Regions from separate parts of the Cohnella massiliensis genome, predicted to be linked through region 2. Evidence: predicted binding sites of a transcription regulator. Region 2 holds the regulator's gene; the other holds the start of a gene.

Region 1 (10,272 bases), on a different contig from region 2:
AAAGCCACGAGTGGGTCATGAACGATTTGCGAAAACAGCTTGAGGAAGGAGCGCTCTCCCCCGGCGACCGGCTCGCGTCGGTCGTCGAGCTTGCGGAGCGATACGGGGTCGGCCGGTCGACCGTCCGCGAAGCGCTGAGCGCCCTGAAGGCGATGGGGATGCTCGATATCCGGCAAGGCGGCGGCACGTTCGTGAAAGCGACGTTGCCGGCCGCCGCGCCGCCGCACCCCGGCATGCTGCAGCCCGAAGCCTGGGCCGACCGGGCCCTCACTCTGCGGCATATTCTCGAAGTGCGGCGCGTGCTGGAAACCGGCTGCGCCGCGCTTGCCGCCGCGAGCCGGTCGGCGGACGATTTGGCCAGGCTGGCGGGGACGCTGGCGGAAATGGAAGCGCACATGGACGACGAAGCGTTCAACGAGCAAGCGGACGTTCGGTTCCACGAGCAGATCGCCGCCGCCACCCATAATCCGCTGCTGATGCAGCTGATGGAGACGATGGCGGCACGTCTTCACGACAGCATGCGGGATACGCGGGCGTTGTGGTTTTACGCCGAGCGTTCGACCGCCGAGCGGCTGCTGGAGGAGCACCGCGCGATTTATGAGGCGATCGCGGAAGGCGATGCGGGCGCGGCGACGCTGCGCATGCAACTGCACATCGCCAAAGTCGAGCAGGTGCTGGGGGAGAAGGGCGCGGGCGCTTAAAGGCGGGTTATGGCCTGTTGAAAATCGAAAAGCAAAAAGAAAAAAGCCCCGAAAAACGGGGCTTTGCCAACAATCCGAATCAAGCAAGCGCGGCCTTAACCTTTCGCCTGAAGGTTTTAGGTTGATGCAGCGCTCCTGCCGTCTTAATCGAAAATAAAGTCCTCGTCCGAAAGCGGCTCGACGTTCGTAGCGCGGACATAGCCATTGCCTTTTTTGGAGAAAAAGTCGTGCTGCTTCGTCTTCGTGCTGAGGCCGTTCTGGACGATCGGGTTGATGTCCTCTTCCGGAAACGGCGGCTCGAAGCCGAGGTTCATGAACGCCTTGTTCGCGTTGTACCGCAGGAACGCCTTCACTTCCTCCTGCAGCCCGATTTGCGCGTACAGCTCGTCCGTGTACGCCTCTTCGTTCTGGTGGAGGAACTTGAACAAGCCGATCAGCGTCTCGTAAGCCGCCTGCTGCTCGTCCTCGTCCAGCTTCGCGTACACCTCTTGCGCGAGCACGCCGACGTACAGGCCGTGAATGCTCTCGTCGCGAAGAATCAGGTCGATGATTTCGCCGCAGCTCGTCATTTGACCCTGGCCCGCCAAATAAAGCGGATAGAAAAAGCCGCTGTAGAACAGGTAGCTTTCGAGCAGCACCGACGCGCCCATCGCCAGGAACAAGTCCTTCTGCGTATGGATGTTCTGATAGTACTGGGCGATCGTTTCCGCCTTCGTTTGCAAATGCTTGTTGTTCTCGACCCAGCGGAACACTTCGTCGATCTCTTCGTTCGTCGCAAGCGTCGTAAAAATGCTGCTGTACGACTTGGCGTGGATTTGCTCCATCATCCCCATGAACGACAGGACCGCCTTGCGCTGAAGCCCTTCGACGTGGTCGTTGATGCCCGGCATGCCGACGCCGCCTTGCAGCGTGTCGAGCAGCGTCAAACCGCCCAACACTTTGATGTATGTATCCTGTTCCGCCTCGCTCAGCTTGATCCACGTCATCTTGTCGTCGGACAGCGGAATTTCGTCGTCCGTCCAAAATTGCATGATGTTTTGTTTCCAGAACGTAATCGTATAATCGTCGTCGGGACGATTCCAGTTAACGGCTTTCATGAAAACTCTCCTCTCGCTGCCCCCTTCGGGGATAGAAAAGCCCGCTTCGCGGGCTTAACGGTTCTGACGCCGCCGGGACGCATGTTCAGAAGCTTGTCCCTCCCTGCTGAAGAGGAAGGGAAGCCCCGGCCGGCGGCGGCGCAGATATGAATCGGAATCGCGCGGATTTTACACGGCGCAGCTGACGCACTCTTCGACGCTCAGACGGTTCGTCCGCGTATAGTAGAGCGACTTCAGCCCTTTGCGCGCGGCGTAAATGTAGTAGCGGGCCAGCTGCCGCGTCGTCACGTCGCTGTTGACGTGGAGCACGGTCGAGATGCCTTGGTCGACATGCTCGGCGATTTCCGCGATCAGGTCGATGATTTTGAACTGGTTCATCTGATAGGCCGATTTATAATAGAAGAAATTCGACGCGTTCATGTAAGGCATCGGATAATACGTCGTCGAGTTGGCGTACGTGCGCGTTTCGATCGGCTCGACGATCGGCATGACGCTCGACGTCGCGTTCTGAATGTACGAAATGCTTTGCGTCGGCGCGATCGCCAGGCGATACGCGTGATACAGGCCGTGCTTCATGACGTTCCCCTTCAAAACGGCCCAGTCGGCCGGCGCGGGAATGTCGATGCCGGCGAACAGCTGCCGCACCCTTTCCGTGCGCGGGCGGTAGTCCGTTTCCAGATACTTGTCGAAGTAGGTGCCTTTCGCATATTCGGACTTCTCGAAGCCGGCGAACGTGATGCCGGTCTTTTCGGCGATTTCGCAGCTCTTCTCGATCGAATGGAAGTTCATCATCATGAAGAACGTACGGGCGAAATCCCTCGCTTCCTCGCTTTCGTAGGCGATCAGGTTTTTCGCCAGGTAGCCGTGCAGGTTCATGGCGCCGAGTCCGACCGAGTGAAGCTCGGCGTTCGCTTTCGCCACGCCCGGCGCGTTCATGACCGTCGTCATGTCGCTGACGGCCGTAAGCCCCGCGATCCCTTCGTGCACCGATTCCTTGATTTTGCCGCTTTCCATCACGTTCACGATATTGAGCGAAGCGAGGTTGCAACTGATGTCCCGGCGGATAATGTCCTCTTCGCCGTAATCGGTAATTTCCGACGTCTCCTGCAGTTGGAAAATTTCCGTGCACAGGTTGGACATTTTGATCGAGCCGATATCTTTAAGCGCATGCGCTTTGTTGGCGTTCGTCTTGTTCATGATGTACGGGTAGCCCGATTCGAGCTGAATGGACGCGATCTTCGTCAGCATGTCGCGGGCGCTGAGCGGCGATTTTTTGATGACGCGGTCGTCCGCCAGCAGCTTGTCGTACATCTCGTCGAGGTCCATGTCGTCCAGATGCTGGCCGTATGCGCGATACACCGAATACGGAGCGAACACGTGCAGCGGCTTGTTTTGCTCCGCCAGCTCATACAGCTTGTTCGGCACGATCAGGCCGATCGACAGCGTCTGCAGGCGCGTTTTCTCGTCGGCGTTGATTTTTTTGGAATCGAGGAATTCCATGACGTCCCAGCCGAAAATGTTATAGTACGCGGCGCCGGAGCCTTTGCGCTGTCCCATCTGGTCGGCGTAGGAGAAGGCGTCCTCCATCAGCTTCAGCACGGGCATGATCCCTTTGGCGGCGCCTTCCACGCCCTTGATCGCTTCGCCGCGGCCGCGCAGCTTCGACAGGTTGACCGCAACGCCGCCGCCGATCTTCGACAGCTGCATGCAGGTAGCCAGCACGTAATTGATCGAATTGAGCGCATCGTCCATTTCCAGCAGGAAGCAGGACACCATTTCGCCGCGGCGGCTCTTGCCCGCGTTCAGGAACGTCGGGGTTGCCGGCTGCAGCCGCTGCTCCATCATCGAAGCGGCCAGCGTGCGGGCGGTCGCGAAATCGCCTCTGCCGAGGTGAAGCGCCACGATGGCGACGCGATCCGGGTAATGCTCCAGGTACGTCTTCTTGTCGTTGCTTCTTACCGCGTAGTCGGAATAAAACTTGGAGGCGGCCATATATGAAGGAAATTGAAAATGATAGCTGTGCGTCAGTTCGTATACTTGCAGGACGTCGTTTTCGGAGTAGTGTTGAAAAACGTCTTCGTAGTAGTCGTTCTCGATCATGTAGCTTACTTTGGCCAAATGGCCGTCAAAGCGAAGGGATTTCGTTTCGACTTCGGCCATGAACGCCTTGATAGCCTCCTGGTCCTTGTCCAGTTGGAAAAATCCGTCGGCGCCTCGTTGCATCAATAGGTTGTTCAGCTCAATATGCTTCAATATCATTCACTCCCCGCACAAAATGCTCGACGTCTCGCGTCGTGCCCGAAAGCTCGAACTTGGTGATGACCGGAACTCCGTACAGCGACGAAATCGTATCCGCGCTCTTCGCAAATCCGTCGCCCCAATTGCGGTTGCCGCTGGCGGAAACGCCTTTGAGCTGACGATGGTTGCGATTCAGAAACTTCATGACCCGCTCGGGAGCTTGTCCGAATCCCGTCGTATAGGTCACGAGCACAAACGGTTCTTCCACGCTCATGTTCTCGTCGATCTGGACGGAAGGCATATTGAGCTTGGCGATAAACCGGCGGACGTTCCCCGTCTTGGAATCGTAGGCAATCAACATCTAGTTCGAGCTCCTTTCATTTTCCGAAAATGAACGGCGCATCCGGTTGTTCCTTGCCGGACACGCCGCTCAACATATTGCGGGGCGCGAACCCCCCGTTTCCCGCTGCGCCGCGGGACCAAGACTCTATTTCCGCGTTCCTATTCCTGCAATGCCGATGAGAGACTATGTATTTCATTTAACCCATATCTAGATCGCTTAATCAAATTTAAATCAATATATTGTGTTTGTCAATAATCCGTCCCGAAAATAGTCATGTCGTCCTTCATCAAAAACGGTACTTTGGACGCTTTTCCAAGGCGCGGCGCGGCTTAGCCGCGCATGCGCCGGCGAAACTCTTTCGGCGAATGAGAGTTATAGCGGCGGAACAATTTATAAAATTGGGCCATGTTCCAGATTCCGACCTCAAAACCGATCTCCAAAATGCTGAGGTCGCTCGTCGCCAGCAGCCTTTCCGCTTTTTTGATCCGGTTGTAATTGACGTAATCGACGAACGGAACGCCCACGGCCTTTTTGAACGATTTGATAAAATGGTGGTAGCTCATGCCCATCAGGGCGCGGACGTCGTCCACCGTTATTTTTTCCCCGAGGTGGCCGTCCACGTAGTCGAGAACGGGACGAAAGCGCTCGAGCTCCAGATCGTTGGCGCGCTGAAGCAGCCCGCGGCTGTCGCGGCGGAGCAGCAGGAGCAGCAGCCGTTTCAGCGACGATCCGATCGCGAGCTCGTAGCCGATTTCCTTGCGCGCCGTTTCCGAAAAAATATCCGAGACAAGCTTGAACGCTTCTTCCTTCGCCTCCGGCTGCTCGTCGAAAATATAATTCATCTTTTCCAGGGCGGCGAACCGCTCGGAGAACCCGTTCAAGTAAGGAAGCATGCTCGGATCGAAATGGCGTTCCAGCTCTACCTGCAGCACCGTATAGCGCAGCGGAGCGTCCGACCCGTTGCAGGTGCGGTGAAGCCCGTAAGAGCCGATCACCATCATATCGCCCGCCTCCAGCGTACGCGAGGCGGCGGGCGTCTGCACGCGCAGGCTGCCTTCCGAGATGGCCAAAAACTCGACTTCCTTGTGGTAATGCCAGGGCCACGTCTCCGGGACCGGGCGAATTCCGTCGGCGTCGCGAATTTCCCATACTTTTAAAAACAGCAGCGGATTTTGATAGACCACTTTTTCGTTGACGGCCTGTACGTCCGTATCGGGCCAAGGCTGGCGGTTCGACATGCGGACCCTACCTTTCGGCTGAAAAGTACATTTGCAAGTATACCACTTTTGAATAAAAAAGCGTTGAAATTCGGCATATCGAAAAAGCGGCCGGTTGCCTATACTGGGAAATAAGCGTTTACACGAACAACCGACGAGGAGAGAAGCGATATGACCGCCAAGCTTAAAGTAACCGTCTGGAACGAATTCAGACACGAGCAGCACAACGAAAAGGTGCGGAGCGTTTACCCCGGCGGCATTCACGCCGCGATCGGCGAAGGCCTCGCCGGGACGGCCGACGTCGCCTACGCCACGCTGGACCAGGACGAGGAGCACGGCTTGTCGGAAAGCCGTCTGGCCGAAACCGACGTTCTGATCTGGTGGGGCCATATGGCCCACGGCGACGTCAAGGACGAAATCGTGGAGCGCGTCAAGCGCCGCGTCCTGCAGGGAATGGGTCTGATCGTGCTTCACTCCGGGCATTTTTCGAAAATTTTCAAGACGCTCATGGGAACGTCGTGCGATTTGAAATGGCGCGAAGCGGACGAGAAGGAGCGGTTGTGGGTCGTATCGCCGGGCCATCCGATCGCGGAAGGAATCGGCGAATACATCGAGCTGCCGCAGGAGGAAATGTACGGCGAGCATTTCGACATTCCGCAGCCGGACGAGCTTGTATTCGTCAGCTGGTTCGAGGGCGGCGAAGTGTTCCGCAGCGGGTGCACGTTCCATCGCGGCCAGGGAAAAATTTTCTACTTCCGCCCCGGTCACGAAACGTACCCGACCTACTACAACGAGCAGGTTCGGACGGTCATCCGCAACGCCGTCAAGTGGGCCGCTCCGACGGGAAGGGACTATCCGACGTACGGCAACCACAAGCCGCTCGAAGCGATCGGGAACAAGGCGTAACGCCGCAAAAGGCAAGCCCGCAAGGCCGCGAAAGCGCGGCTTTGCGGGCTTGCTCTCTTTTTTTGCGATTGCCGCTGCGGCGTTCGGCCTCGCTGCATCCGTTTCTCGTCCGGCTCCTTCTTCCCGCGTTCGCCCGATTCCGCCGACGTCGCCGGCGGCGATTCGACCGCGAGGCTTCAAACGCCGGACCGTTTGGACTATAATTATCTTAGCACTAAACAAATCGCAGGAAAGGGTGGTTGCTATGCCCCTCCGGAAACTGGAACTAACGAAAAGCGTTATGGGGACTACGTCGACCTTCCACCCCGCGCTTATTTATGACGACAATGCGGCGGCTCTGGCGGATACGGGCCTGCCGGGCACCTTCGGCCAGCTGCGGGAGCAAGTCGAGCTCGCCGGCGTGCCGCTGGACCGCTTGAGCCAAGTTATTTTGACGCATCAGGATATCGATCATATCGGCGGTTTGCCCGAGCTTGCGCACGGGCGGGAAAAGCCCCTCGAAGTAAGGGCGCACGCGGCGGATAAACCTTATATCGACGGGACGAAGCCGCTGATCAAGCTGAACGCCCAGCGTCTCGCCGCCCTGACGCAAGGGCTGACGGACGGGGAGCTCGCCAGGTTCGAGCGAATGTTTTCCCCGGCGACCGCCCCCAACGTCAATCGGACGCTGGCGGACGGAGACACCCTGGACGTGGACGGAGGCGTTGTCGTCATTCATACGCCCGGCCATACGCCGGGGCATGTTTCCCTGTATCATCGCCGCACGAAGACGCTGATCGCCGGGGATGCGATGGTCGTGAGCGAAGGGCGGCTGATGGGACCGGTCCCGGCGATGACGCCGGACATGGACTCGGCGCTCCGGTCGCTGGGCAAGCTTGCGGCGTTCGACATCGAGCGCGTCCTGTGCTATCACGGCGGTTGGTTCGAAGGCAACGCGAACGACCGGATCGCGGAGCTTGCTTCCGGATCGTGAGGCGTCCCGGATCCAGGCCGTCGCCGTCCGCTTCTGCCGCCGTGGGTCCCGGGCCCGCCCTCCGGCTCGGCATCGCCCTCCTCGTCGCCTTCGCCGGAGGGCTGATCTGCTCGCTGGTCCGCCTGCCGGTTCCGTGGCTGCTCGGGCCAATGCTCGCGCTGCTTGCGGCCTCCAAGTTCATACGAATCCCGCTTCGCTGGTCCGGCTCGCTGCGAAACGCGGGCATGATCATCGTCGGCTATTCGATCGGCATGTCGTTTACGTATCCGCTGCTCGCCGAAATGGCGCGCCAACTGCCGGCCATGCTGCTCATGACCGTGCTGACCCTGCTTGTGTCCGTTCTTTTTGCCGTCGTTCTGTCCCGCATGGGCGGGCTTACGTTTCCGACCGCGCTGACCGGATGCATCCCCGGGGGCCTGTCGCAAATGATCGTGCTCGCGGAGGAAATGGACAACGCGGACTTGACCGCCGTGTCGCTGCTGCAGGTCACCCGGCTCATGATGATCGTCATTTGCGTGCCCCTGCTGGCGTTCAGTCCGCTGTTTCATTTCGGCGCGGGCAGCGCGGGCCCGGGCGCGCTTGAAGAGGCCGCAGCCGACGTCGCGAGCTGGAGCGGAATGTTTCCGAACATCTTCGTTTTCGCCGTCGTAGCGGTCATTTCCGCCTGGGGCGGGCAGAAAATCAAGCTGCCCACCGCCATGATGCTCGGTCCCGTCATCGGCGTGGCGGCCCTGCATCTTTCCGGCTTCGAAGCTCCGGCTTTGCCGTCTGTCTTGCTGAACGCCGCCCAGTTCATGATCGGGGGCTACGTGGGCTTGCTTCTGAGGCCGGACAGCCTGTCCCGCAAATCGCTGCGGACGCTCGCCCTCGCCGTCACGACCGGCGCCATGCTGATCGCCATAGCCGGAGGTTTGGCCTGGCTGCTCGCCAAGCTCCATCCGCTCAGCCCGCAAACGAGCTTCCTGAGCCTCGTGCCCGGCGGACTCGATCAAATGAGCCTGATCGCGCACGAGATCGGGGCGGACATGACGATCGTGGCCGGTTACCAGCTGTTCCGCGTGCTGTTTATCTTTTTCGCCGTTGCTCCGCTGCTCGGGTGGTACTTGCGCCGGCTGCAGCGCAAGGAGCGCTTGAGGTCGGACCGGGCCGGGCCGGCGAAGGCGTGATCGGGCCGGGCCGGCGAAGGCGTGACCGGGCAAGCAAGGCGCGCCGGCCTTGCCGCGTGGGCCGAGAGGCAGCATGGCGGCCCTGCAAGGGGCGCGTTGAGAAGTAAGCTTCGTCGAACCCGCAGGGTCGAGGCTGACTCCTCGCGCCGTTATTCGGGTGCGAAGCCCGGAATCGGGGGCGGGAAGAGCGAATAACGGCTCGCACCGGCCGTTATTTCGCAAAATGTGGGCACGCCACCGATTTAACGGCCTCCTCGCGCCGTTATTGCGTGGAAACCGGTGTCCGGGGGGCATAGAGCGAAGCTCGGGGAGCGCCGGAAGCGGCTGCCAACCTGCGGCGCATCTTTCCAGGAAAGCGCTGCGCGCAAAGCAAAGCAAAGAAGGCCCGCAAGCCGCAGCCCCTCGGGACTCGCGCGAGCCTTCTTCTTTTTTTATACCTTGAAATGCCCGGTCATATCCCGAAGCGTTCCGGACACCCCGTTCAGTCCGTCCGACGAAGCGGCGAACTCGCGCAGGGAGGCATTCTGCTCCTCCACCATCGCCGACATCTGCTCCGCGAACGCCGACGTTTCCTCGGTCACCCGGCTGATTTCCTCCGCCGAACGGACGACGTGCCGGCTGCCCGCCGCGATTTGCTCGATCGCCGACGCCGCTTCGATCACCCGCTCCGCCAGCGAGCCCACGCTTTCCACGACCGATTTGACGCTGCCGCCCGCTTCCTTGAGCGACGACGTGCCGTTGTATACGGCCTGCGCGCTGCCCGCCATCAACTCCACGATTTGCCCCACGCCCTCGTTCAGCTCGTCGAGCGTCGCGGTGATTTGCCGCGCGGATTCCGCCGTCTCGTCGGATAGCTTGCGAATTTCCGCCGACACGACCGTAAAGCCGCGCCCGTGCGCTCCCGCTCGCGCCGCCTCGATCGCCGCGTTGAGCGCGAGCAGGTTCGTTTGCTTCGACACTTCGGAAATGTAGACCGCGATGTCCTGGATCCGGCCGGCCCGCCGGGACAGATCGCCGACGCTGCCCTGGATCGTGCCGAAAATCGTTTCGATCCGCTCGATCTCCTGCTGAGACCGGTCGAGGCTGACGCTGCCGCTGTCGGCGTCCTCGCGCGTCGCGCGGGCAAGCTCCGACACGTCCTGCGTGCGGGCGGCGACCTGCTCCAACCCTTTCATCGTCTCCGCCATAATGGCGGAGATTTCCTGCGTCCGGGCCACCTGGCTCTCCGCGCCCTCCGCCACGCGCCGCACCGCCTCGTTCACCTGGCCGTTGATGTCGAGCGCGCCGGCGGTTCCCGTCCGGATCGTCTCCGAAACGTCGGCCAGCTTGCCCGCTTGCTCGCGGATTTCCCGCATCATCGTTTGCAGGGAGGCCAGCAAGCCGTTCGTTTCCCGGCCCAGCTCCATCGTCTCGTCCGTCGCGCGGACCTGGATCCGCTTCGTCAGATCGCCGCCGGACCGGGCGATGTCGGCCACCGCCGCCGTCACCCGGCGGATGTTGACCGAGACGCTGCGGGAAACGATCCACGAAAAGGCGATCGTGAGCACCGTCAGCGCGCCGGCGAACGCGAACAGCAGCGTTTGCAGCTCGGACGTTTGCTTATGAAGCGAACCGACCCGCTGCTCCATCGC
Region 2 (10,272 bases):
CATCCGAGTCAAGGCTTCCTTCAGTTCGGTCGGCAGGTTGTTCAAGTTGCGATTGCCATTGACCCCCACCAACTTGCCGCCGCGCACTTCCAAGACGTAAGTTTTTACCGATTCATCCGATTGCTCGGCTACGACTTGTCCTTGCTTGCCACCGTACTCTTTACCCCCGATGACCAGCTTACCATCAGCATTCAGAGTCGCCTTCCATTTACCTGTAGCTTCGTCCTTGGTTGCGTATTGGGATACAAAAGCTTCGTTGATGGCATCGGTCGAGTAGGAGATGCCTGGATTCCAAGCATTCTTGAACGCATCATTCCCAATATCCAACGCGAAGGTCTTCAGTTCCAGTTGACCCCTGACCTCGAAGTTGGTAGTTACCGCGCTGCCTTTGTAAAGAACCTCTTTATCCGCTGCATTGAGACTCTTTGCTAATTGCTTGGCGTTCGAATCAGTGGCGACCGACATGCCTGTTACGGTTGGATTTACATCGACGTTGACGAATTGAGCAACATTGAACGAGACAGGTTTGATCGGGCGGAGTTTATCTCCGGCGACAAAGGCGACACTCGTGTTGCCGCTCTGATCGTCATACGCCATCAAGACTTCTGGATTGACTTTCAAGGTGTCCGAACTTTGATTCGTCTCCCAATGCTTGCCGTTGACCGACTCCGAAGCATTTTCAAAGGTCTTTGGTGCGGTGCTATCCTTCGGCATGTAACGCTGGAAGGTTACGGTCGTATCGTAGTCAGCCGTGTCGTAATTGCTTGTGGCGTTGGCGGTTCGCGGCTCCCAACCCCATATAGTCCAACAGCCAAACTTACTGCAATTTGTGCCTACTGGAACTCGCTTGTCCTCGGTATAACGGAAAGGATCAACCCCGCTATTGACCCCATATTGGAACAAGAAATCCTTTGTTACCGTTGCTTGTCCGTCAGAGGAACCTGCGGTTGCCGAACCGATACGATTATTGAACAAGGTCATGTTGTTTACCCAAGAAGCAAACTTGTTATTGCTGATTGTCGTGTTGTCCTTAATGGCTAACAGATCCCCCGCAAGATTGAACTTGGCTGACGTGTTGTAGGGCGAGAAGCTGCGGTACGGCGTGTCATTAAACAACTTCGCTCGGCTGATCGCCCAAGGTACCTGACTCAAATCAGGATCGAGCAACTTGAAGGTCACGCTGGAAGGCGAAAGACTCGGGTTTCGGAATGTTTCAATCGGAAGCTGGAGACTGAAGGTTGCCGGATTCTTAGCCGATGGGGAAATATCTCCCCAATACTTCGACAGTCGCCATTGCGGGACTTCAAGGTTGGTCTCGACCTTCTCATCTTTCGGAGCGGCTTCTTTCGCTTGGACGAATAAAGTGATTTGAGCATTGGAGAACTTACCAGTGCCTTCGTATTTGTTCTCAACCGATGACGACCCCGACGATGCATCTCCGCCCAAATACTTATTCAGGTCGAGTGGGAGGGGAGTATCATACCCCAAACGGATTTCCCAAGTGCTCGACTCTGGTGAAGAAGGTACCGGAATCGTTACATCTTCACCAACAGCTTCCTTCGTCAACTCCATTTTGTTGATGTTCTCATTGTCCTTCTTATCGATCAACGTGAATCTGGCGTCCTCGTCAGGAAGAATTTCATACGATTTCCCGTCATGAGTTACTTCCATGCCACCCCGAATCAATAAATCCGAATCGTTACTGCGAATATTGAGATCTCCAAGATATCTTTGGTTTTGCACCGACCATCCGTTAACCGGAACGGTGAAGGTTTCGTTTGTCGGCTTACCATTCTCGTCAATGACTGTTACGTTCAACTGAACATCGATGGCAGGTGTATTAGCTTGCTCGGTATCGCCATAGCCCCAAGGCTGGAACCCCCAACCGCCAAATCCGTTGACCTTATAGTCCGATGACATCGGAACGCTTTCGGTTACCGGCTTCAAGGTACGGGCGTAATAATCTCGCGCATAAGTGCGGAAAGAGAATGGAATATTGCCGTTTTCCTTGTAAGGGGAAAGGGAACCTTGCTCCGCCGAGGTTGCTCCTCCAAGGGATACGGCTTCGAACTCTTTGTTAGCGGTCAACCCCTGCACGACTTGGTCGGTCGGACGAGCCAATTGTCGGGTATTGAGATACCAGTCAGTTGCGTCATGGAACGGCATGAAGGCATAGTCTCTGGCTTGCGGATTGCCTCCGTCTTGAACGGAAATGCCGATTACCGTTTGGGCGAAGAAGATCAGCTCACCTTTCTTGAACTTGTCCTTCATCATCTGCTCGAAGGCGGTATACTCGGCTCCTGTCAGGACTCCCTTAGACTTGATTAGGTCGAGATACCCCGAGAACATCAAACTGCCGATGATTTGGGCATCGACATCAAATCCATCTGGACGATTCGTAATGTAATCTTCAATCATTCTCTTCAACGAATCACCGATGACCCGATCACTCCCCTTACCGGATAATGATCTATCGGGGTTGTTCGGGTCGATGTTATAGAGAACTTCGCCTATGACTTGCTCAAAATAACTGGCGTCCCCATCGTTACGAGCAATGTCAGCGTAATCTAAGGTGCGCTTCATCAGGTCGTCTCGGCTATTTTCGGCTTGAATGCTTGGGTAGAGTGGGTTGTTGCCGTAAAGCGTTTTTACCCCGATACCCCGTTCGAAGGAGATTAAGCCGGAACCTTGCTTTCTCCAGAGGGAATCCGAAATCTGGCTTGGTGCCATGTAGAACATTAGGTCTTCATAGTCGAACTTAAATGGATCTTCAAGATCGGCAACCCCTGAAGAAGCGGAAAGAACGCCTTCTCCGTTGGACTTTACCTTGTTCGGGATGAAACCGAACTGCAATACGGCAATCTTGTCGCTGACTTGGAATGTTCCTGCTGGAGTCCTTGAAGTTGCGTTACCAGTTGCGGGTCCAGTGCCGCCAACATTCGCATCTGACTGCGCGGCGGAAGCTGATGTCGGTGCTACTGCTGAAAAAATTGAAGTCATGAGAGCGACAGCTAATAAAAGACTCATCAGCTTTGTTGTAGGTGCCGATTTTTTGGGAGATCTCTTACTGTTCATATACATCATCCAACCCCAAAGAGAAATTAAGAGCGATACCCCTGCCAGAATAACCAAGAAGATAATCAGGTCACCCGTATGCGGTCTACTTACCGAACCGCCGAATACTACTCCTGCGCCCAAAATGACTCGGGTGGTCGGGGAGTTGGCGTCAATGGCAACCGTCTCGACTTTACCCGTATCGTTGTCCTTGATCATGTAGGACTCGCCTGGTGTTACGGCGAAGGTCTGTGGTTTTGTTCCCGTGTACTGCTTGTCGGAGATACTGTTGACGTTGATTACTGAGAAGTTGTAAGGGTCGCCATCCTTGCTGATTTCGAGAATATGTTTCGGCTGGATCGTGCCCTTGATGCCCCCTTTACCCCCTTTAACGGAAAGGGAAGCGGAATCGAGCTTGACATCGGCGTACTTGGCGTTGGAAACCTCAATCTTGTATTGACCATCCGCTAATCCTTGGATGGTCTTGCTGTCCAGATTGAGCGTGTGAGTGCTCGATACCCCATTGGCATCCGTTAGGGTGAGGTCGAACTCTGACCAAGCTTTACTCAAGTCAGTATTTGCATCGGTAGAGAGGGATAGCGCAATCTCACTTTGAGATGTCTCTGTCGATTTGAAAATGATGGGTAGGACGACTGCCGACTTCTGTGTTCCTGTAACAACGGGTGCCGGTAACTCGACCTCAACTCCGCTACTTAAGCCATCAGAAGAAATAAACCCCTTTGCAGATACGAGGAACTTCCACGTTAACTTGTCGGTATCGAGCCAGATTAGACCGTTATTGTCGGAAGTCGCTTGGAGGGAGCCTTTACCTTCCAACAATTTAACCTCGACTGGCGTCTGCTTGATCGGTGTGCCGGACTCCGATTGGAGCGATAGACCGATCTTCTTCGGATTGGTTACCAGAGATGCTTGCAGTGGATTGAGCTTGGTTGCTGTTAGGTCTTGGAAATGACGCTCGTCATTAGCGCCCTCGAAGTAGGTAAACTGGTCGATGGTGAACTTGTAATGGGTGTCCTTCTTGAGATGGATGCCATTGAAGTTCAACTCCTCGATGATGCCGTCCGTCTTTCGCAGGATTAAAGCCAACTCGTCTCCAAGTCGATACCCCGGATGATTGAAGATCAGGTGATACCTCCCATTCTCGTAATTCTGGCTGTTACCTGTAGCGGAACTGATCAACTTGTCGGTTGGTACGTCCCAAAGCTCTAAGGTGAACTCAGGGATGTAGGTGATTTGGTCGGTCGGGTAGTAGATATCTACATACAGACCGTCCGTTACGACCCTTTGACTATTGTCAGTCAACTGCTCGGGTTGAGTGGGTAGACTGGACTCACTGGTCGGAGTGGGATTGGTGGGACTGACTGCTCCTTCTGTCGGTGGCTCAGCGGCGAAGGCTGATGCCGAGAACAGCGAGAAACATAGAGCCAGTGAAGCCATGATGGTAAACAACTTCCTCATTCTCTCTTCTCCTCCTTGGGAAATCTTAGATTGGATCGGGATGCCTTGATGGTTGGCATTCAATCTTCCTGATAAATGTAAAATTGATTGGGATTTAGATCGAAAACGTAAATGTACTCCGTAAGAAATGTCGGGAAATGAAAAAAGACGGTGTCGGGTGGGACATCGTCTTGATATTGGAGAGGGGGCGTTAATCTGCTTTGTGGGGTGCACAGGGGCGGGATGATCAAAGATTGGAAGGGATACCCCATCGAAGAATTCTCTGTTTTCGATTACGCTTCATGTCTCAAGCTGATTACCGTATCCGTTGTTTGTTCTACTGAATATTAGTCAGTCCTATCGTTACCAACTGTATTTCATCTTTATTTTCGGATGCAAAAGTTGAAAAAATCTCTAATGAACTATTCGAGAAATTAAAAAGACGATGTCGGCAAGGACATCGTCATGATACCGATGAAAGATTACATAAGGATTGTTCCATCGGTAGGTAGAGAAATAATGTACGAGCCGTTCTTTAAAGCTTTTGATACATCAATGAGTCGAAAAGTTCCTGATCCACATTCAAACCATTTTCCGTCAATTTGGATCAAGACTTCAGCGTGATTTGAACCGCCGATAATAGCGGTATTAAATCCCAAGCTGTCGAATACTGCTGAATAAACCTGGGCTGTTGGATCACAGTCATTACGGTTTAAAACTAATACATCATATATAGATCTTGGAGAACCGTCGAGTGGATTATACTTACCGCTGAACAAACTCAATGCAATTGCTGCTGCCTTATCCGCTTTTATTATAGTTTCGCGGCTAACCCCTGCATTAACAAGATCACCAATACTTCCCTCGGCTATTTTCAGACCTATATTCCGTTCTGATCGGTCACTCCTGTCTCCGGACCACCGCTCTCCCTTGAGGAACAACTCGAAATATTCGTTATACCGTCCGCCAAAGACAATATCATCAAACCCCTTTAAGGCATCCTCTACGATCTTGAGGGACTGATCGTACTCAGATTGATTCGATACGCTATACGTATGCTTCCCGTATTTCACCTTGATCCCGTTAACAACCTGTACCTGAGAGTCATCTGTAGTTCCCGTACTCTCGATGTAAGCCGTTCGAGTTGCCCCATCCCATTTTACCGCCGCGCCAAGGGCTTCACTGACGAAACGTAATGGAACCATCGTATTCCCGTTGATGGACTGTGCCTTGGCGGTCAGTTTTACAGGATTACCGTTGATAATAGCGATGTCTCGGTCTAGCGTTAAGATTATTACGGTGTTGCCCTTCGTTGCCGTGACGGTTCGGGTTTCCCCATTCCATTTTATCTCGGCTCCTAACTTCTCAAATATGGCTCGCATTGGAACCATTGTACTACCGTTTATTGTGACTGCAGGTTGGGGAAAAGCCTGGACTTGACCGTCAATGACTACTGTGACTTCATCCTTGGATACGGAAGCGATCTTTACTTCCCCTTTTTTACTAACTGGTGGTGAGGAAACATTATTCAACATAGTCTTGATTCTTTGAAGTGTGTCGTAAATCGAATCATATCTCCCTTCAAACAACCCGTCTCCGGCATATTTAGTAATTACGATTTCCGTCTCTAAAAGTGCATCCATTAATCCAGATGCTGAACCATAACTAGCTTCTTCATTTAGCTTCTCTTCGATATTGGTTAAACAGGCTTTTATCGATTGTAATTTCTCTCTCGTCCATCCTTGATCCTCGATAGCTTTCACTGCCAATCTCAAATTCTCTACAAGCGCATCTTCATGAACTTTTGTCAATTGCGAACTGGCAGCTATGATCGGGTGAGTGGGTAGATCGGGTGAAGTCGCGGCAAGAGCGGATACCCCACCAACAGCTAAACTACTCAGTAGGACTGAACTGAGCATAAATCCTTTGATCACAAGACTAAAGGTACGCTTGGGCTTATTCGGTTGGAGGTTATTCTTCAACCTACCGTTTCGGATATAAGTAGCTGTCATGTGCAATTGAATATTTTCATTTACATGCGGTTTGGTTCTCAACTTGAATTACCTCCTTCGTTTTGGGATACTCCATGTACTGATGTAGTAATTATTGAATTACTTATCCAAAAATAAAAAAGTATCCGTCCAACATATCTTGTGGGACGAATACTTGGAATTGGTGGTAGTAGGGTTATCATTTATCCTTTGCTTTTATGATTGCCTTCTCACAACATTTTTCGCAGTACGTGGTTAAACAGACGATTGCTCATCATTTTTATTCAATCCTCCTAGGAATCGCTCTAGCTTGAAGCCTTTTCTCATAACAAGGATCACACAAGGTTGAGAAGTAATAGTGACGTTGCTGAATAGAACTTTCAATAGCGCAACTTTCACATATTGTCTCAGATAACGTTTGATACCTATTAACAATTTCATATGCTTCTGGCAATGCATCATGAATGTAGACCGTTAAAGAACCGAACTTCTGCTTTACTTGACCGATGGTTAATTGAATCTCCGTATCTCTCGATCGATACAACGATTCAATCTCGGTGAATAAATCCCAAAGTAATTGAAACCAACCATCTCCGCATTCAAGTTGAAATAATGTATATGGACTCTTGGTATCGGATTCGTCGGGTCTTGTCCAAGGGAAGCGAGTAAAGATCTTTTCCTGTAATTCCTGCTTCATTTCATTGTCCTCCTCCGCTCAATAATTTCTTGAAATCGCAATAGAAATCGATACTCCAAATATCCTTGCATATAAAACCTAAAAGTCGCTCGGAAAGGATGTTGCAACTTTTAGGAAAGACCAAGGCATCAATAACTTCTCCATCCAAAGATTCACAACGAATTCGCTTAATTAACATAGCTGGTTCATTAACCTCGGATGGTCTTATTTCTTGCACTCCGCCGTGATAATAAACATACTTCTTTGCACCTACTAAATTGAGATACCCTTTGTCGTCCATACACCAAATAAACGAGTCGAAGGTTGCGATGAATGGATTCGACCACATAATGAAACCCAAGCCATCAGGATCGAAGTAGATCCCCTCATCTTCGCTATGTACGTAAGTAACCATTCCCTTTGTCCAGAAACCGAGTAGATCGTTCAAATAACCCCACCTTCCATTATCGATTGATTGTGGTAAATTACAGTAATTTTGGAGTAGTTTCAAGTGTGATTTCGGATAAATTTCCACCTGAAAATAAAATGAAGCCCAGTTCGATATTCCTACCGTAAAGATAAGTGCGTAAATTTACGCAAAAAGGACAAGGCATCACTTGGTGTAAGGATGCCTTGCCCGATGACTCCAATTTTAGACGGTTACTTCTTGATACAATCGGCTGATTCATTCTTTACATTTCCTACTTATGTGAGTATGTGGGCAGTTCCTCGAAAGCAATACCCCTTCACTGATTTCCGTGAACTGACCATATCTTGACTTTACGCTGCGTAATATTTTTCTTCCGGTCAATATACACGATCTCAAGATTCCAACCTACATACTTTTCAAATGAAGGAGACATCTGCCCGCACCACCATTCAAACTTAGCTTATGTTATCAGTATATCCATTATACGAACAAATATTCGTATTATCAATAAGCATGCGCTTTGAATATTTTGGCAACCCAATTCATCCAAAACAATAAAAAGGAAGGTGCCAGTTGTAACTGCACCTTCCCGAAAGAAAAACCAATTATAAATAAATAAACGACATCTCTGCCGTTAATGTTAGATGTTGGTGGAGCTAGGCGGAATCGAACCGCCGACTGATCGCTGCCAGCGACCTGTTTTCCCCCTAAACTATAGCCCCATGCGATAAATTTTTGCCCCTTTATTTGGGGCAGTGAAAGTGACAACGGTGGACTCCCAGCTGAGCTATGGCCCCGTGCGACACGTCGTTCCGTGACGACAAAAATGAGTTTATCACAGGAAATGCGGCGTGTCAACGCTTTTAGATGCCATGTTTTGAAATCAGACTATTCAGTTCTTTCAGGAACATGTTGATGTCCTTAAACTGCCGATATACCGAAGCGAAACGGACGTAGGCGACTTCATCGACCGAGTACAGCTGCTCCATCAAAAGCTCGCCGATGACGCGGCTTTCGACTTCCGTTTGGGCCGTCGTCCGAAGCTCGCGCTCCACGTTCGAGACGATCACTTCCAATTGATCGACCGATACGGGCCGTTTTTCGCAGGAGCGAAGCAGCCCGCGCAGCACTTTGTCGCGGCTGAACTCTTCGCGGCTGCCGTCTTTTTTGACGACGACGAGCGGCGTTTCTTCCACCATCTCGAACGTCGTGAATCTGCGGCTGCATTGCTCGCACTCGCGGCGGCGGCGGATCGATTTATTGTCGTTGGCCGGACGCGAATCGAGCACTTTCGTGCCGCTGTAATCGCAATACGGGCATTTCATAAGCAAAATTGTCTCCTTTCATGCCAATATCTTTTCCAACGCTTACCTTACATGAACCCAAAACGAATGCACATAATACGATTACCAACCGCGAGGAGGTGAACAACAATGGGTGAAGGATCCCGCAGCAATCAACTGCTTGTCCCTCAAGCGAACCAAGCGCTGGACCAACTGAAATTCGAGGTTGCGCAAGAGCTTGGCATTGCCATCCCGCAGGACGGCTACTACGGGAACATGGTGACCCGCGATACGGGTTCGATCGGTGGTAACATCACGAAACGCCTGGTGACGATCGCGGAACAACAACTTGCCGGCCAATTCAAGTAATCGTTTCATCAACGCCATTTCGAACTAATGGGAAGTCTTGAAGCCTCGCGCGCTCAAGGCTTCCTCTTTATAATTCATCATATAATTGCTGATACTTATTATAATAATAAAATATGCGCTGAACGTAATGCCTCGTTTCCCCATACGGAATATCGTTAATGCTCTGCTGGCTGCCGTCCCAAACGCCTTCGTTCAGCCATTGCCTGACCTTGCCCGGACCCGCGTTGTACGCCGCAAGCGACGCCGCGAGGTTTCCGTCGAACTGCCGCAGCATTTCCCGGATATACCAGCCGCCGACCTGCATGCCGGCTTCCGGATTCCGGCCGATTTCCTGTACGGTCAACGCGCCGAATTCCGCTTCCTTTTCCAAAATCCAGTTCGCGGTGTCCGGCATGACCTGCATAATGCCAAGCGCCCCTTTTGGGGAAACCGCTTCGGCCCTGTAATTCGATTCGACCCGGATGATCGCGGCGACGAGCAGCGGATCCAGCTGGAAGCGCGAAGCGGTGGAACGAATTTCATCCTTATAGTAGATCGGATACATCGTTCTGCCGAGCCAGTCCGTTTGGACGATTGCGATAACGGCGACAACGAGAACGAGCGGGATCAACAACCGCCTTCTCCGCTTTCTGACGGCGGCGCTCATGCGAAGCCTTTGCCTCCGCAAAAGGAATGCACCTGGCGAATCGTGTCCTCCATACTGCCGCTGTTGTCGATCACGATGTCGGCCATCCGTTTTTTCTCCTCGATATCCATTTGGGCGGCCAATCTCCGCTTCGCTTCGGCTTCGGGCAGCCCGTCCCGCTTCATCAGCCGCTGAAGCTGGACGTCCCGGGGAACGTACACGACCATGACTCGTTCAAAAAGAAACTGCAGCCCGGATTCGTACAATAGAGGAACATCGACGACGACCAGCCGGTCCGGCGCTTCCCGTTCGAGCTTGTCCATTCGCTCGCGCATCAAGGCCCGTATCGCGGGATGCGTGATCGCTTCGAGCGCTTTGCGCTCCTT

What was found. Region 2 encodes NrdR, which represses ribonucleotide reductase genes. Its sites were predicted from a motif close to AACACNATATATNGTGTT; they were not measured.
Region 1: a site for NrdR is predicted at 4,608-4,625, ahead of nrdI (class Ib ribonucleoside-diphosphate reductase assembly flavoprotein NrdI). Genes of this name have one in related genera too.

Annotation. Positions count from the first base shown of each region.
Region 1 covers NZ_LT821259.1:537,491-547,762, reverse strand. The annotation lists gene B7E11_RS16400 (FadR/GntR family transcriptional regulator) at 1-701, shown strand, start outside; gene nrdF (class 1b ribonucleoside-diphosphate reductase subunit beta) at 845-1,798, opposite strand; gene nrdE (class 1b ribonucleoside-diphosphate reductase subunit alpha) at 1,967-4,051, opposite strand; gene nrdI (class Ib ribonucleoside-diphosphate reductase assembly flavoprotein NrdI) at 4,038-4,397, opposite strand; gene B7E11_RS16380 (helix-turn-helix domain-containing protein) at 4,709-5,617, opposite strand; gene B7E11_RS16375 (ThuA domain-containing protein) at 5,768-6,502, shown strand; gene B7E11_RS16370 (MBL fold metallo-hydrolase) at 6,783-7,475, shown strand; gene B7E11_RS16365 (AbrB family transcriptional regulator) at 7,472-8,641, shown strand; gene B7E11_RS16360 (methyl-accepting chemotaxis protein) at 9,073-10,272, opposite strand, start outside.
Region 2 covers NZ_LT821257.1:623,071-633,342, forward strand. The annotation lists gene B7E11_RS09560 (hypothetical protein) at 1-4,533, opposite strand, end outside; gene B7E11_RS09565 (copper amine oxidase N-terminal domain-containing protein) at 4,995-6,566, opposite strand; gene B7E11_RS09570 (hypothetical protein) at 6,784-7,200, opposite strand; gene B7E11_RS09575 (hypothetical protein) at 7,202-7,627, opposite strand; tRNA gene B7E11_RS09580 (tRNA-Ala) at 8,258-8,331, opposite strand; gene nrdR (transcriptional regulator NrdR) at 8,473-8,934, opposite strand; gene B7E11_RS09590 (alpha/beta-type small acid-soluble spore protein) at 9,043-9,261, shown strand; gene B7E11_RS09595 (lytic transglycosylase domain-containing protein) at 9,329-9,907, opposite strand; gene coaE (dephospho-CoA kinase) at 9,904-10,272, opposite strand, start outside.